4 regions of the Aliirhizobium cellulosilyticum genome follow, and region 2 is predicted to be linked to each of the others. Evidence: predicted binding sites of a transcription regulator. Region 2 holds the regulator's gene; each other region holds the start of a gene.
What was found. Region 2 encodes PhoB, which activates phosphate uptake and scavenging genes when phosphate is short. Its sites were predicted from a motif close to TGTCATNNANCTGTCAT; they were not measured.

Region 1 (3,194 bases), on a different contig from region 2:
GCACTGTTCCAGCCGATCTCGATCCTGATGGGACTGGTCTATTACCTGGAGCTGATGATCTGGTTCTACGCCGTACGCCATATCGACGTGTCGCTGGCAAGCTCGATCACCACCCCGTGGCCGGCTCTGACAATGGCTGTCGCCTTTGTCGTTCTGGGGGACCGGATCGAAGTCTATCAGATTGCGGCATTCGTCGTCGTGGTGATCTGCGTTTACGGCTTGAGCTGGGCTGGTATTGCGAAGCAGAAGATGGTGATCCAGGATTGACGAACGGCGAAAGGCGCCCGGTTTGACCGGACGCCTTTGCAATCAGTGTGTCGAACGCCGTCACTTTGCAGACAGGAATTCACCGACTTCCAGCAGGCTGAACTCGTTGTCGTCGGCTTTGTCGACTGCACGGCCGGCAGAGAAGGGCAGGTTGTTGTCATTGCCGATGACGATATGCGTGGCGTCGACCTGATCGACATTCTCGATCGTCACGAAGGGCATGTCATAGATGCCGGCCTTGCCGCCCGCAACCTTCTTCTTGTTGTCCGGATCCTGGATATTCAGCAGGTCGATATAGCCGATCTTGCGGACGGCCTTGCCGACATTGGCATCGTTGAACTCGATCTTGTAGACGCGCTTCCATTCAGCCGGAGCCTCGAAGCAATCCGGCTTCGGCTGTTTCGGATCGGCGCAGGCCTTGTCCTTCGAGCCAGCGCCGTTGTCGCGCTCGATGACGAGAGCAGTCGTTGCGTCGAGCATGTTGAAGTCGCCGATCGCAACGCCCTTTTCCGCCAGCGGATAGAGCCAGGAACGGCCGGTCCAGTTCTTCGAGGCGATATCGAATTCGATGACGCGAAGCGCGGTGCGGCCATCGACCTGTTCGACCTTGCCGTCTTCGAGGAAGAGAGGGCCTTCCAGCAGGCCGTAAAGCTTGGAGCCGTCCTTCGACATTGCCATGCCTTCATAACCGCCAGAACGCTTCAGGTTGAAGACCGGCATCTTGGCGGCCGGATTGGCCGGCATGGAAAGCGTCGGATTGTCAGGAGATTTCACCGGCTTGCCATCGACAACCGTGGCGATAACGTCGGTCAGCTGGCCGAGCGCATCGACCTTGATCAGGTAGGGGCCGAATTCCTCGCCAAGCCAGAACCCGTCGGCAACCGGCTGGATCGACTCGATGTCGAAATCGGCGCCCGTCAGGTAACGCTTCTCGGAGCCTTCCATGACGATCGGGAAGGGAGCAATCTTGTTCGGGTCGGACAGGAAGATATTCTTGACGACGTCCACCTTGTTGGTGGCCCAGTCGAACTTTACCTGATGCAGGAAGAGCATGGCGTCGGAAGAATTTGCCTTGGAGCCGAAACCGTTGTCTGACAGTGTCCAGAACGTGCCGTCAGCCATTGCCTTGATGCCGGAAAAGCCCTGGATCGGCTGGCCATCGAGCGGCAGCTTCACATCGGTAACACGAGCGCCGTCCTTGCCGTCGACCGTGCCGAGTTTCTCGACGCGCTTGCCCGCTGTCGTGAACTTGCCGGAGGTCTTCAGAAACGCAGGTGCATCTGATGGAGCAGTCGTCATTGTGTTCGCGGGCAGGATCGCCTGGCCGGCGAGCTTGGCCGGAAACTCCTTGTCGTCCGCGAATGCGGAGCCGGCAAGCAGAGCGGCCATGGCAACGGAAGTGATAAAGGTTTTGGTCATGAAACACCTGATCGTTTCGCATTAAACATGCGAGCGTCGATAGAATGCCCGCATGACGGGCAGGTGATGGTGTGATGAAGATTTGATGACTGGAGTTCTCGACGGGCCAAATCGCCGTAGATTTGCACGCGATTATCGCGATCCGGTGCGTAATTCGTTCCAGCGGCCCGGCGTCATGCCGAAGGCCTTGCGGAAGTGCCGGGTAAAATGCGCCTGATCGGAAAATCCCGCGGCGGCTGCTGTTTCGGCAAGCCCGGTACCGATCGACATCAGCCTTTTGGCCTGTTCCAGTCGGCGCATGACGAGATAGCGGTGCGGGCTGGTGCCGAGCAGCCGGCGGAACTGCCGAGCCAGTTCGTAGCGGTCGATGCCGGTAATTGCCTCCAGATCCTCCGAACGCACCGCCTCGCTGCAGCGATCCTCAATGAAATCGCGGGCGGAGAGGACCGCAATCCGAGCCGTAGCAGTCACTCCCTTGCGGGGTATGCTTGCCTGTTGCGTGAGACTGGTAGCGATCCGCATCACCGCGTCGTCGAGCGCGAGGTCATCCGGTTCATGATCCAGATCGCCAAGAATATCGGCGAGCGCTTGCCAGAGGCCGGCATCCGCGACGACGGGATTTCCGACGAAAGGCAGGGCGCTTCGATGCCCGCCAACGGCCCCGATCCGTTCGGGCGGCAGATAGATCATCCGGTAGATCAGCCCGTCATCGGTACCGGCCGCACCGTCGTGCACTTCGTCGGGATGCAGTACGATGACATTGCCCGGATTGCTGAAACGTTCCGCGCCACGATAACGAAAAGTCTGCACGCCATGAAGCGTCAGCCCCAGCGCATAGGTATCGTGGCGGTGTGGTGAAAAGCCGTTTCCGTGAAAGCGCGCCTCGATACGTTCGACGCCCCGGCTCGGCGTGGCAACGCGCATCCCGTCGCGAAATTGCCCTTTGCACGAACGTTCAAGACCGCCTGTACCGGCAGCCGCTAAGTGTTCTGCTCTTTCGATACCCCGAATGGAGTTTTCCTGCATGTTCGATACCAAGATCGCGATTGTTGTCCGCGAGGACCTTGCCACTTGGCAGAAGCTCAACGTTACCGCATTTTTGACGAGCGGCATTATCGCTCAGTCACCGGCGATCATTGGCGAAGCATACCGGGACATGGTGGATAATGTCTATAATCCGCTATCGATTCAGCCGATTGTTGTGCTTGGCTCCGATCAGGAGACGCTGCGTGTAATCCACAAGCGCTCTCTGGAGCGCGAAGTCATCACATCAGCCTACATCGAAGAGATGTTCGCGACCGGTCACGATGCTGCCAATCGCGAGGTCTTCTCGCGATTTGGCCCTGACGATGCCAAGCTGGTCGGCATCGCGCTGAGAGCGGAAAGGAAGCTGGTCGACAAGATCACCAAGGGAGCGAAGATGCATCCCTGATGGCGGGAGTGTCCAGGCGTCAGAGCTTAAAGCTCGACCGCCTCGACCTTCTTGTCGACGAAGCGCAGCGCTACGC
Region 2 (3,194 bases):
ACCGCGCTCAAGGAAGAGGTCGAGTTCGAGGCTTCGCAGGAACTGGTCTACCGTCCCGCTTCCAACGTTGTCCTGCCGATTTCCCGCAAGCTGGCGCTGACCGAATTGACCGAACGCACCTGCAAGTGGCCCGTCGGCGATCCGCTGACGGACGATTTCCACTTCTGTGGCTGTGAGTCCCCGGATAATTCGCCTTACTGCACCTACCATGCGAAGCTCGCCTACCAGCCGGTCAACGAGCGCCGCCGTCCGAGCGCTGCACGGGCGTAAAGTTCGGCACCATAAACAACGATCAAGCGGGCTTCGGCCCGCTTTTTTGTTTGCCGTGCTGCGGGTTCTGCAAGGCAGCCTTGCCCGCCTGCGCCTTGCCTCCTGCGCCACAAACACCTATCTGAAAAGGCGTGAGGACGACCTCCCCCAGAATGGGCATTGATGCCGGGACGACCCGGATAACCCAATGGGGTATAAAATGCGCACGACACGCGACCGTATTCGTCACGCAATCAGCTTCGAAATCATCGGGCTTGCGATTTTCACACCGCTCGCCTCTTTCGTCTTCGGCATACCGGTCGAACATATCGGTGTCGTCGGGATCGTTTCGGCAACGCTGGCGACCGGCTGGAACTATCTCTACAATCTCGGCTTCGACCACCTGATGCAGACGTATCGCGGCGGTACGCAGAAAACCATGGCGCTGCGCGTTGCACATGCCGTGCTGTTCGAACTCGGACTGCTGATCGTGCTCATGCCGTTCATCGCTTGGTATCTGGGCGTGAGCCTGATGCAGGCGCTCGTGATGGATATCTCGTTCGCCCTGTTCTACCTGGTCTATGCGTTCTTCTTCAATCTGGCCTACGACCGGATCTTTCCGCTGCCTGAGTGGCAGGAAGAAGCCAAGGCCTGAAATGCTTCAGCCCGAGGCGGATGACCGCACTCGGGCTGAGAAACCTGCATTCCAGATGCTATCCCGCGTATCAGGATTCCATCGAATAGCCGGCACCGCGAACGGTGCGGATGACATCCTGCATGTTGGAGAAGTTCAGCGCCTTGCGCAGGCGGCCGACATGCACGTCGACGGTGCGTTCGTCGACATAGATATCGTGGCCCCAGACGCCATCCAGAAGCTGGGAGCGCGAGAAGACGCGGCCAGGCGAGACCATGAGGAATTCCAGGAGACGGAATTCGGTCGGGCCAAGGCGTACTTCACGGCTCTTGCGATGAACGCGATGGGTCTCGCGATCCAGTTCGATATCACCGCATTTCAAGACGCTGGAGAGAACCTCGGGCTTGGCACGGCGCAACATCGCCTTGACACGCGCCATCAGTTCCGGCGTCGAGAACGGCTTGACGACATAGTCGTCGGCACCGGTCGCCAGACCGCGAACACGTTCGCTTTCCTCGCCGCGCGCTGTCAGCATGATGATCGGCAGGCGCTCGGTCTCTGGCCGCATGCGCAGGCGCCGGCACAATTCGATGCCGGAAACGCCTGGCAGCATCCAGTCGAGAACCAGAAGATCCGGAGCACGCTCCTGAAGCCTGATTTCGGCCTCATCACCTCTCAGAATGGTTTCGACCTCGTAGCCTTCGGCTTCGAGATTATAACGGAGGAGGACGCTGAGCGCCTCCTCGTCTTCCACGACCGCAATTCTCGGCTGCATACTAGATACACTCCATCAGACAGGCAAAATCAGTCAGCAATCGCGCCGACGGTGTTCGCCGTATCGTCCTTGGGACGCTCGCCTTCCGGCACAGCACCCGTCGTCATGTAGTAGATGGTTTCCGCGATGTTGGTCGCGTGGTCACCGATACGCTCGATGTTCTTGGCGCAGAACAGAAGATGCGTGCAGGTGGTGATGTTGCGCGGATCTTCCATCATGTAGGTCAGGAGTTCGCGGAAAAGCGACGTGTACATGGCGTCGATTTCTTCGTCGCGCAGGCGGATCGCTTCTGCCTTTTCGGCCGAACGGCTGGCATAGACATCCAGCACTTCCTTGAGCTGTACAGCCGCGAGATCGGAGAGGTGTTCCAGACCGCGGGCGAGCTTGCGGGGAACGCCATGGCCCTGAACCGCAATGACGCGCTTGGCGGTGTTCTTGCCGAGATCGCCGACGCGTTCCAGATCGGCTGCGATGCGCAGCGTCCCGATGATTTCGCGCAGGTCGGCAGCCATCGGCTGACGCTTGGCGATAGTGACGATCGCCTTGTCCTGGATCTCGCGCTCGGCGTGATCCAGGATCACGTCGTCGGAGATAACCTTCTGGGCCAGGGCAGAGTCACCATTGACCAGGGCGCGCACGGCATCGCCGCACATCTGTTCCGCAAGGCCACCCATTTCCGAGATGCGGCGGCGCAGATACTTCAGTTCTTCGTCGTAGGCCGACAGGATATGACTTGATACCATCTCTTTGTCCTCAAAATCCGTAGCAGCGGGCAACAGGCAACGGCCAATCAGCCGAAGCGGCCCATGATGTAATCCTGGGTGCGCTGGTCATCCGGATTGGTGAACATCTTGTCCGTGTCGTTCTCTTCGACCAGCTGGCCAAGGTGGAACATGGCGGTACGCTGGGATACGCGGGCGGCCTGCTGCATCGAGTGGGTGACGATAACGATCGTATAGTTGGCGCGCAGTTCGTGGATCAGTTCCTCGACCTTTGCGGTGGCGATCGGGTCGAGCGCCGAGCAGGGTTCGTCCATCAGGATGACTTCCGGCGAAACTGCAACCGCACGGGCGATGCAGAGACGCTGCTGCTGACCACCGGAGAGACCGGTCCCGCCTTCATGAAGACGATCCTTGACTTCCGCCCAGAGGCCGGCGCGCTGAAGGCTGGCTTCGACGATCTGGTCCATATCCGCCTTGTTGCGGGCCAGACCATGGATGCGCGGGCCGTAGGCGATGTTTTCATAAATCGACTTCGGGAACGGGTTCGGCTTCTGGAACACCATGCCGACGCGGGCGCGAAGTTCCACGACATCGATTTCCTTGTCGTAGATATCATCTTCATCAAGGGTGATCTTGCCGGTGACGCGGCAGCCCTCGATCGTGTCGTTCATGCGGTTGAGCGTGCGCAGGAAGGTCGACTTGCCGCAACCCGAGGGGCCGATCAGCGCCGTCACCGTGTTTTCGCGGACATTCAGGTTCACGTCGAAAAGCGCGCGCTTCTCGCCGTAATAGACTGATACGTCCTTGCCAATCA
Region 3 (3,194 bases), on a different contig from region 2:
CGGCGATGATCGAGATCTCGCGCTCGAAGGCAACGAAGCTTTCGAGAATCAGGGGCACGGAACCGAGCGCTTCATACGCGCCTGCGGGCGAGTCGTCGCTCGACCGGAAAACGCGCTGGCCCTTGCCGTCGTAACCCATGCGACAGGTCTTCAGCACACCCTTGCCACCGAAGTCGGCAAGCGATGCCTCAAGCTCCTGCTGGCTGTTGACCGCATGGAAGCGGGCCGTCTCGATGCCGCAGCTGTTGAGGAAGCGTTTTTCCGTCAGCCTGTCCTGGGCGACTTCGAGCGCCTTTGATGGCGGATAGACCGGAACTGAACGCTCCAGCGTTTGGGCGGCCGAAACAGGTACGTTCTCGAACTCGTAGGTAACGATATCACAACGTCTGGCCAGTTCCGCGAGAGCGGCAGCATCGTCATAGGCAGCGGTGATCTGCTCGTTGGCGACCTGCGCTGCGGGACAATCGGCCTGAGGTTCCAGGATGATGATGGTGAGGTTCAGCCTTGCGGCTGCCATTGCAAGCATGCGGCCGAGCTGGCCGCCGCCGATAATGCCGATCGTCTGGGCCTTCATGCTTCGTCCATCGGGTATTCGGCGACTGCGGCACTCTGGCGGGCGCGCCATTCGTCCAGGCGATAGGCGATGTCCTCGTCAGAGAGGGCAAGCACGGCGGCTGCAAGCAGGGCCGCATTGACTGCACCGGCGCGACCGATGGCGAGCGTGCCGACGGGAATGCCGGCCGGCATCTGGACGATCGACAGAAGGCTGTCTTGACCGGAAAGCGCCTTGGACTGGACCGGAACACCAAAGACCGGCAGCGGCGTCATCGAGGCGGCCATGCCGGGCAAGTGGGCAGCGCCGCCGGCACCGGCGATGATGACCTGAAAGCCCTCGTCACGCGCGCCCTTGGCGAAATTGAACAGGCGTTCGGGCGTCCGGTGTGCCGAAATGATGCGTGCCTCGTAGTCGATTTCGAGGGCATCGAGGGTTTCAGCAGCGTTCTTCATGGTCTCCCAGTCAGACTGGCTTCCCATGATGATGGCGACGGGCGGTGTCTCGGCCATTTGAGCGTTCCTAGGCAATGATGTCGGGCAGAATCTGATCTTCGATCTGGGTCATCTTGTCTTTTATGGCGAGCTTTTTCTTCTTCATGCGCTGCACGCGCAACGCATCGCAGCCCACCTTTATCATGGCGTTGATCGCGGCGTCGTAGTCTTCATGCTCCTGCCGGAGCTTTGCCAGCGCCAGCCGGTTGTCCGCCTGTTCCTGATCGGCCATGTCTTAAAGTCCCCATATCGATCCGGGCTTGTGACCCGGCCCAGCTTAATGCGCAAGCTCCTATCACCAAACCGCGTTAACGGGAAGTTCGCCAACGTCACGAATTTGCCGCGCTCTTGTCACGAAAACACCTTCGACAAACAGATCAGATCGTGTCACACTTCCGTCGTAAACCTGAAGCTTCGGCCGATGGAGTGGCCGGAGCAGGCAATAGGGAAGGACATGCCACATGACCATCCAGGCTCATATAGCATCGCTTGAAAAGAAGCACGGCGATCTCGAGGAGGAGCTCCAGGCGATTCTTTCGTCTCCTTCATCTGACGATCGGGAAATCGCCGATCTGAAGCGTCGTAAGCTGCGTATCAAAGACCAAATGCAGCGCCTCAAGGCGTCTACACGCCACTAAGGCAAGCTAATAGAGCCATAGCCGCGGATCTCGATTTGGATATGATCCTATAGCGGCACAAAACCCAATTTTCAGTTCTGGTCGTGGTTCATGCGGGCTGCGGCCAGAATTGTTTCTGGAGCCTGGTTTTATTCCCAATCCGCACCCGTTCAGAACGGCAGGCCATCCCACAGCAGCTTGAGGCCGGCAAGAAAGGCGAGGCCATAGGTCATCGGATAAAAAGTTTCGGCCTTGAGATGCTTGACGACGGCCGCTCCCATTATTGTCGAGACGAGTGCTACGGGCAGAAGCGTTGCCGACAGGGTCAGGTTCTGCGTATCCAACGCACCCAGAAAGAAATAGGGTATCACCTTCACCGCATTGACGATGGCGAAGAAGCGGATGCTCGCGCCGGTGTAGTTTTTCGGGTCAAGCTGCATCGGCAGGACATAAATCTGGAATGGCGGGCCACCGGCATGGGCGACGAAGCTGGCATAACCTGACAGCGATCCCCAGAATGTTGCGGCCACCGGGCGGTGCGGGAGAGGAGCCACGATTTCGCCCCGGCGCCCATAGACCTGCCAGAAATAGCGGGCGGCGAACAGAATGGTCGTGGAAGCGATCACCACTTTCAGCGCATCGTCGGAGACATAGGCCGACGTCGCCCAACCGAGGGCGATGCCGATCACACCGCCGGGCATGATCATCAGCAGTGTTTTCGGGTCATTGTATTTGCGCCAGGACCACAGCGCGACAGCATCCATCAGAATAAGGATCGGCAGGAAAATTGCGGCTGCCTGGACCGGCTCGACCGCAAGCGACATGATCGGTACGCCCATCAAGCCGATCGCGCCGCCGATGCCGCCTTTCGACAGGCCGACAAGCATGACTGCCGGAACTGCGGCGAGGAAGAACGACAGGCTGGGAAAATCTATCATCGGCGGTTACTGTCGAGGGTGTTGATCCTGCAATCCGTCCGGTCTATCGAATTGTCCGAATAAAACCAGAGCGGAACGTGCTGAAGCGGTACGTCTTCGCTTCAAGGCGAGAATGATCGGATAAGAACATGACAGAACCGGACAACCGCTGCCGCATCGTGCTGATCGTACCGGATGATGCCGATGCCGATCACCAGGCCAAACTTCTAACGGAGGCCATGTCGGGTGGCGATGTCGCATCGGTCATCCTGCCGCAATACGGGCTGGACGATCAGGCATTCCAGAAGCGGGCGGAAGTGCTGGTGCAGATCATCCAGAATGCCGGAGCCGCCGCCATCATTTCCGGTGACAGCCGAGTTGCCGGTCGCGCCAAGGCCGATGGTCTTCACATGTCGGGCTCGCTCGAGGAACTGGGCGAGACGATCGAAAAGTTCACGCCGAAGATGATCGTCGGAGCCGGCGGTGCGGCGGAACGGCATACTGCGCTCGAGATTGGCGAATTGAGGCCGGACTATATTTTCTTCGGCCGTTTCGATGGCGACATCAAGCCGGAAGCTCATCCGAAGAACGTTGCGCTTGCTGAGTGGTGGGC
Region 4 (3,194 bases), on a different contig from region 2:
TGTAGGAGGCCTGCAAGAGCATCGTCGACTTGCCGGCGTTCATCGTCGCGTAATGGAAATAGAGCTTGGCCATGGCTGGCGTTTTCTTACCCTCCGGCGGCAAGCGAAAGACAGGCCGCCGGATAACCACAGATATTTGCGATCGCCTCGCGAGGTTTAAGCGAACAGATCCACGACCTGATAGGTCAGATACGAGATCAGGGCGGCAGCCGGCATGGTCACGATCCAGGCAATCACGATATTGCCGGCAAGCCCCCAGCGTACCGCAGATACGCGCCGAGCCGCCCCGACACCGACGATCGCGCCGGTGATCGTGTGCGTGGTCGAAACCGGAATGCCGAGCCATGTCGCACCGAACAACGTCAGCGCCCCTCCCGTCTCGGCGCAAAACCCCTGCATCGGGTTGAGCCGCGTGATTTTCGATCCCATCGTGTGAACGATCTTCCAGCCGCCGAACAGCGTGCCGAGCGCCATGGCCGACTGGCAGGTGATGACCACCCAGAAAGGCACGTAGAACTCGGACCCGAGATAGCCCTGGCTGAACAGAAGCACCGCGATGATGCCCATCGTCTTCTGCGCATCATTGCCGCCATGGCCGAGCGAATAAAGCGAGGCCGAAATGAACTGCATGATGCGGAAGGTACGGTCGACGGCAAACGGTGTCTGACGCACAAAGGCCCATGACACGGCAAGCACCAGAACCAGCGCCAGAAAGAACCCGATTGCCGGCGACATGAAAATCGCCCCGGCAGTTTTCAGAAAGCCGCTCCAGACGATCGAGGAAACGCCCACCTTGGCGATCCCGGCGCCGATCAACCCGCCGACCAGTGCATGGGAGGAACTGGAGGGAATGCCGAAAATCCAGGTGACGATATTCCAGATGATCGCCCCCATCAGCGCCGCAAAGATGACCACAGGCGAGACGATGCCCGGATCGATGATGCCGGTTCCAAGCGTTTCGGCCACATGCAGGCCGAAGAACATGAAGGCGATGAAATTGAAGAAGGCCGCCCAGGCAACGGCGTATTGCGGCCTCAACACCCGCGTCGAAACGATCGTCGCGATCGAGTTCGCCGCATCATGCAGGCCATTGAGAAAATCGAAAAACAGCGCAATGCCGATCAGTCCGACCAGCAGCGGAAAGGCAAGTGTCAGGTCCATCAGACGTTCTCGATCACGATACCGCTGATTTCATTGGCAACATCCTCGAAGCGGTCGACAACCTTTTCGAGTTCGCCGTAGATCTCGCTGCCGATCATGTAGGCCATGGCATTGCCGGAAGCACCGTGCCGCTGGAACAGATCCTTCAGCCCCTGGTCATGCAGATCGTCTGAGCGGCCTTCGACACGCATCACCTCTTCTGCAATGGCGCTGAGCCGCTGCGCATTGGCGCCGAGCTTGTCGAGCAGCGGGATGGCTTCCGCAACCAGATGCGCCGCCTTGACGACCTCTTCGCCCATCTGCCGCATCAGGGGATCGAATTCGGACTGCTCGAACAGTCGAATGGTCTTCACCGTCTTGTGCATCATGTCGATCGCATCATCCATCGACTGAATGAGATCCTTGATGTCACCGCGATCGAATGGCGTGATGAAGCTGCGACGGACTGCAAGCAGAACGTCGCGCGTAATATCGTCCGCACGATCCTCGAGCATGACGATACGCTCGCAATTCGCATCGACATCCTTTCCGTTGAGAAGCTCGCCCAGCGCCTCGGCCGCCTCTACGACGGTCCGCGAATGTTCGGAAAACATGTCGAAGAACTTGTCTTCGCGCGGCATCAACTTCCGGAAAATACTCATCATGGCAATAATCCCTGCTGCGGCACCAACATCAGGGCCGTCACAAAACTGTCATAAAAGCCATCGGACGGCTGGAATCAACCGCAAAAATCGGCATTTAAACGGGCATGAAACCTGTCACCAAAGACAAGAAGTCGCAAAACACCAAACAGAGCCCGAAGCCGCGGACACTGTTGCAGCAACTCGCACAGATGCCGGAGAAGCTTTTCAGCGGTGAGTTTCGCCAGCAATACGGCGCGCTCTGCTTTCGCTGGGCGGGTGATGGCAACGCCATCGAGATCCTTGTCATCACGTCGCGGGACAGCGGCCGTTGGGTAATTCCCAAGGGCTGGCCGATGAAGAAGAAACAACCGCATGAGGCGGCAGAGATCGAAGCCTGGCAGGAAGCAGGTGTGCGCGGGCGAGCGCGAAAAAAGCCGGTTGGCCGCTACACCTATCTCAAATGGCTGGACAATGGCGATGTTGCGCCCTGTGTGGTCGACGTTTTTCAGGTCGAAGTGGCGGAGGTGGAAAAGGATTTCAAGGAACGTGGCCAGCGTGAGATTGTCTGGCTTTCACCCAGTGAAGCCGCATATCGCGTCCGGGAAGTCGAACTCAAATCGCTGATCATCGACTTCAAGCCGAAGAAGAAATAGCGCCGCTCAACCGAGAGCGGAAAGGACGAAATCGGCACGCTCGACAACAGAGACCTTCGGCAGGACCATTACCTTATAGCCGAGTTTGGGATAAGCTGCGGCAAGGCGTTCATATTCCGCAACCGCATCATCCAGCGAATGCTGCCGCTCGGCATCTCCTTCATAAATTTCCGGCCATGGCGGCGTCATGAAAACCGCCGGATGATACGGATGGATCTCATTCCATCGCTCGGCCATAGGCTCTCCGGTCACCTGTTCCAATGCGACGGCGGCATCGATCAGCCCGCGATCGAAAAACGTCCAGCCTGTATTCCCGGCAGCAGCCCGCCTGTCGGCAACCGCCATATCGATCGCCAGCCGCGCAAAGGCAGCAAGATCCACCCAGGGCAGCGCTCTCCCCTCGCCTTGCATTTCCTGCCTTACGATCCGCCGTCCCGGCTCCTCCACCACGGAAAATCCACGAGCACCGAGCTCCGCCAGAAGCGTGGACTTTCCCCCACCCGAACATCCGGAAATCACCACGAACCGGTCCATGCAAATCCTCCATGCGTTGTCGCACCAGCAATTGCTGGTTAGCATATTTGCGAATGCGGAAAGTGCGGCGCCGTCAAGCAAAGCTCTTCCGAAAAGCGACCCGACATCTCCAAGGACAAAGCAATGCGTTCATCCAAAATCATCCACATCGTCACCTGTCACGCAGAAGGCGAAGTCGGTGATGTCATCGTCGGCGGCGTGGCGCCGCCTCCGGGCGATACGG

Region 1: a site for PhoB is predicted at 1,761-1,777, ahead of GGE33_RS20370 (esterase-like activity of phytase family protein). Genes of this name have one in related genera too.
Region 3: a site for PhoB is predicted at 1,433-1,449, ahead of GGE33_RS02420 (YdcH family protein). Genes of this name have one in related genera too.
Region 4: a site for PhoB is predicted at 1,841-1,857, ahead of GGE33_RS04155 (DUF47 domain-containing protein). Genes of this name have one in related genera too.

What each region holds. Positions count from the first base shown of each region.
Region 1 is NZ_JACIGW010000005.1:229,789-232,982, reverse strand. Features, by position in the region: gene GGE33_RS20375 (DMT family transporter) at 1-267, shown strand, start outside; gene GGE33_RS20370 (esterase-like activity of phytase family protein) at 328-1,686, opposite strand; gene GGE33_RS20365 (AraC family transcriptional regulator) at 1,819-2,610, opposite strand; gene GGE33_RS20360 (DUF2000 family protein) at 2,711-3,118, shown strand; gene rnd (ribonuclease D) at 3,145-3,194, opposite strand, start outside.
Region 2 is NZ_JACIGW010000002.1:749,471-752,664, forward strand. Features, by position in the region: gene GGE33_RS12380 (GcrA family cell cycle regulator) at 1-270, shown strand, start outside; gene GGE33_RS12385 (PACE efflux transporter) at 470-904, shown strand; gene phoB (phosphate regulon transcriptional regulator PhoB) at 975-1,658, opposite strand; gene phoU (phosphate signaling complex protein PhoU) at 1,688-2,401, opposite strand; gene pstB (phosphate ABC transporter ATP-binding protein PstB) at 2,449-3,194, opposite strand, start outside.
Region 3 is NZ_JACIGW010000001.1:552,657-555,850, forward strand. Features, by position in the region: gene GGE33_RS02405 (5-(carboxyamino)imidazole ribonucleotide synthase) at 1-574, opposite strand, end outside; gene purE (5-(carboxyamino)imidazole ribonucleotide mutase) at 571-1,065, opposite strand; gene GGE33_RS02415 (YdcH family protein) at 1,076-1,279, opposite strand; gene GGE33_RS02420 (YdcH family protein) at 1,509-1,685, shown strand; gene GGE33_RS02425 (sulfite exporter TauE/SafE family protein) at 1,835-2,602, opposite strand; gene GGE33_RS02430 (thiamine phosphate synthase) at 2,731-3,194, shown strand, end outside.
Region 4 is NZ_JACIGW010000001.1:884,333-887,526, reverse strand. Features, by position in the region: gene GGE33_RS04165 (thymidine kinase) at 1-73, opposite strand, end outside; gene GGE33_RS04160 (inorganic phosphate transporter) at 157-1,161, opposite strand; gene GGE33_RS04155 (DUF47 domain-containing protein) at 1,161-1,805, opposite strand; gene GGE33_RS04150 (NUDIX hydrolase) at 1,910-2,437, shown strand; gene GGE33_RS04145 (AAA family ATPase) at 2,444-2,971, opposite strand; gene GGE33_RS04140 (trans-3-hydroxy-L-proline dehydratase) at 3,095-3,194, shown strand, end outside.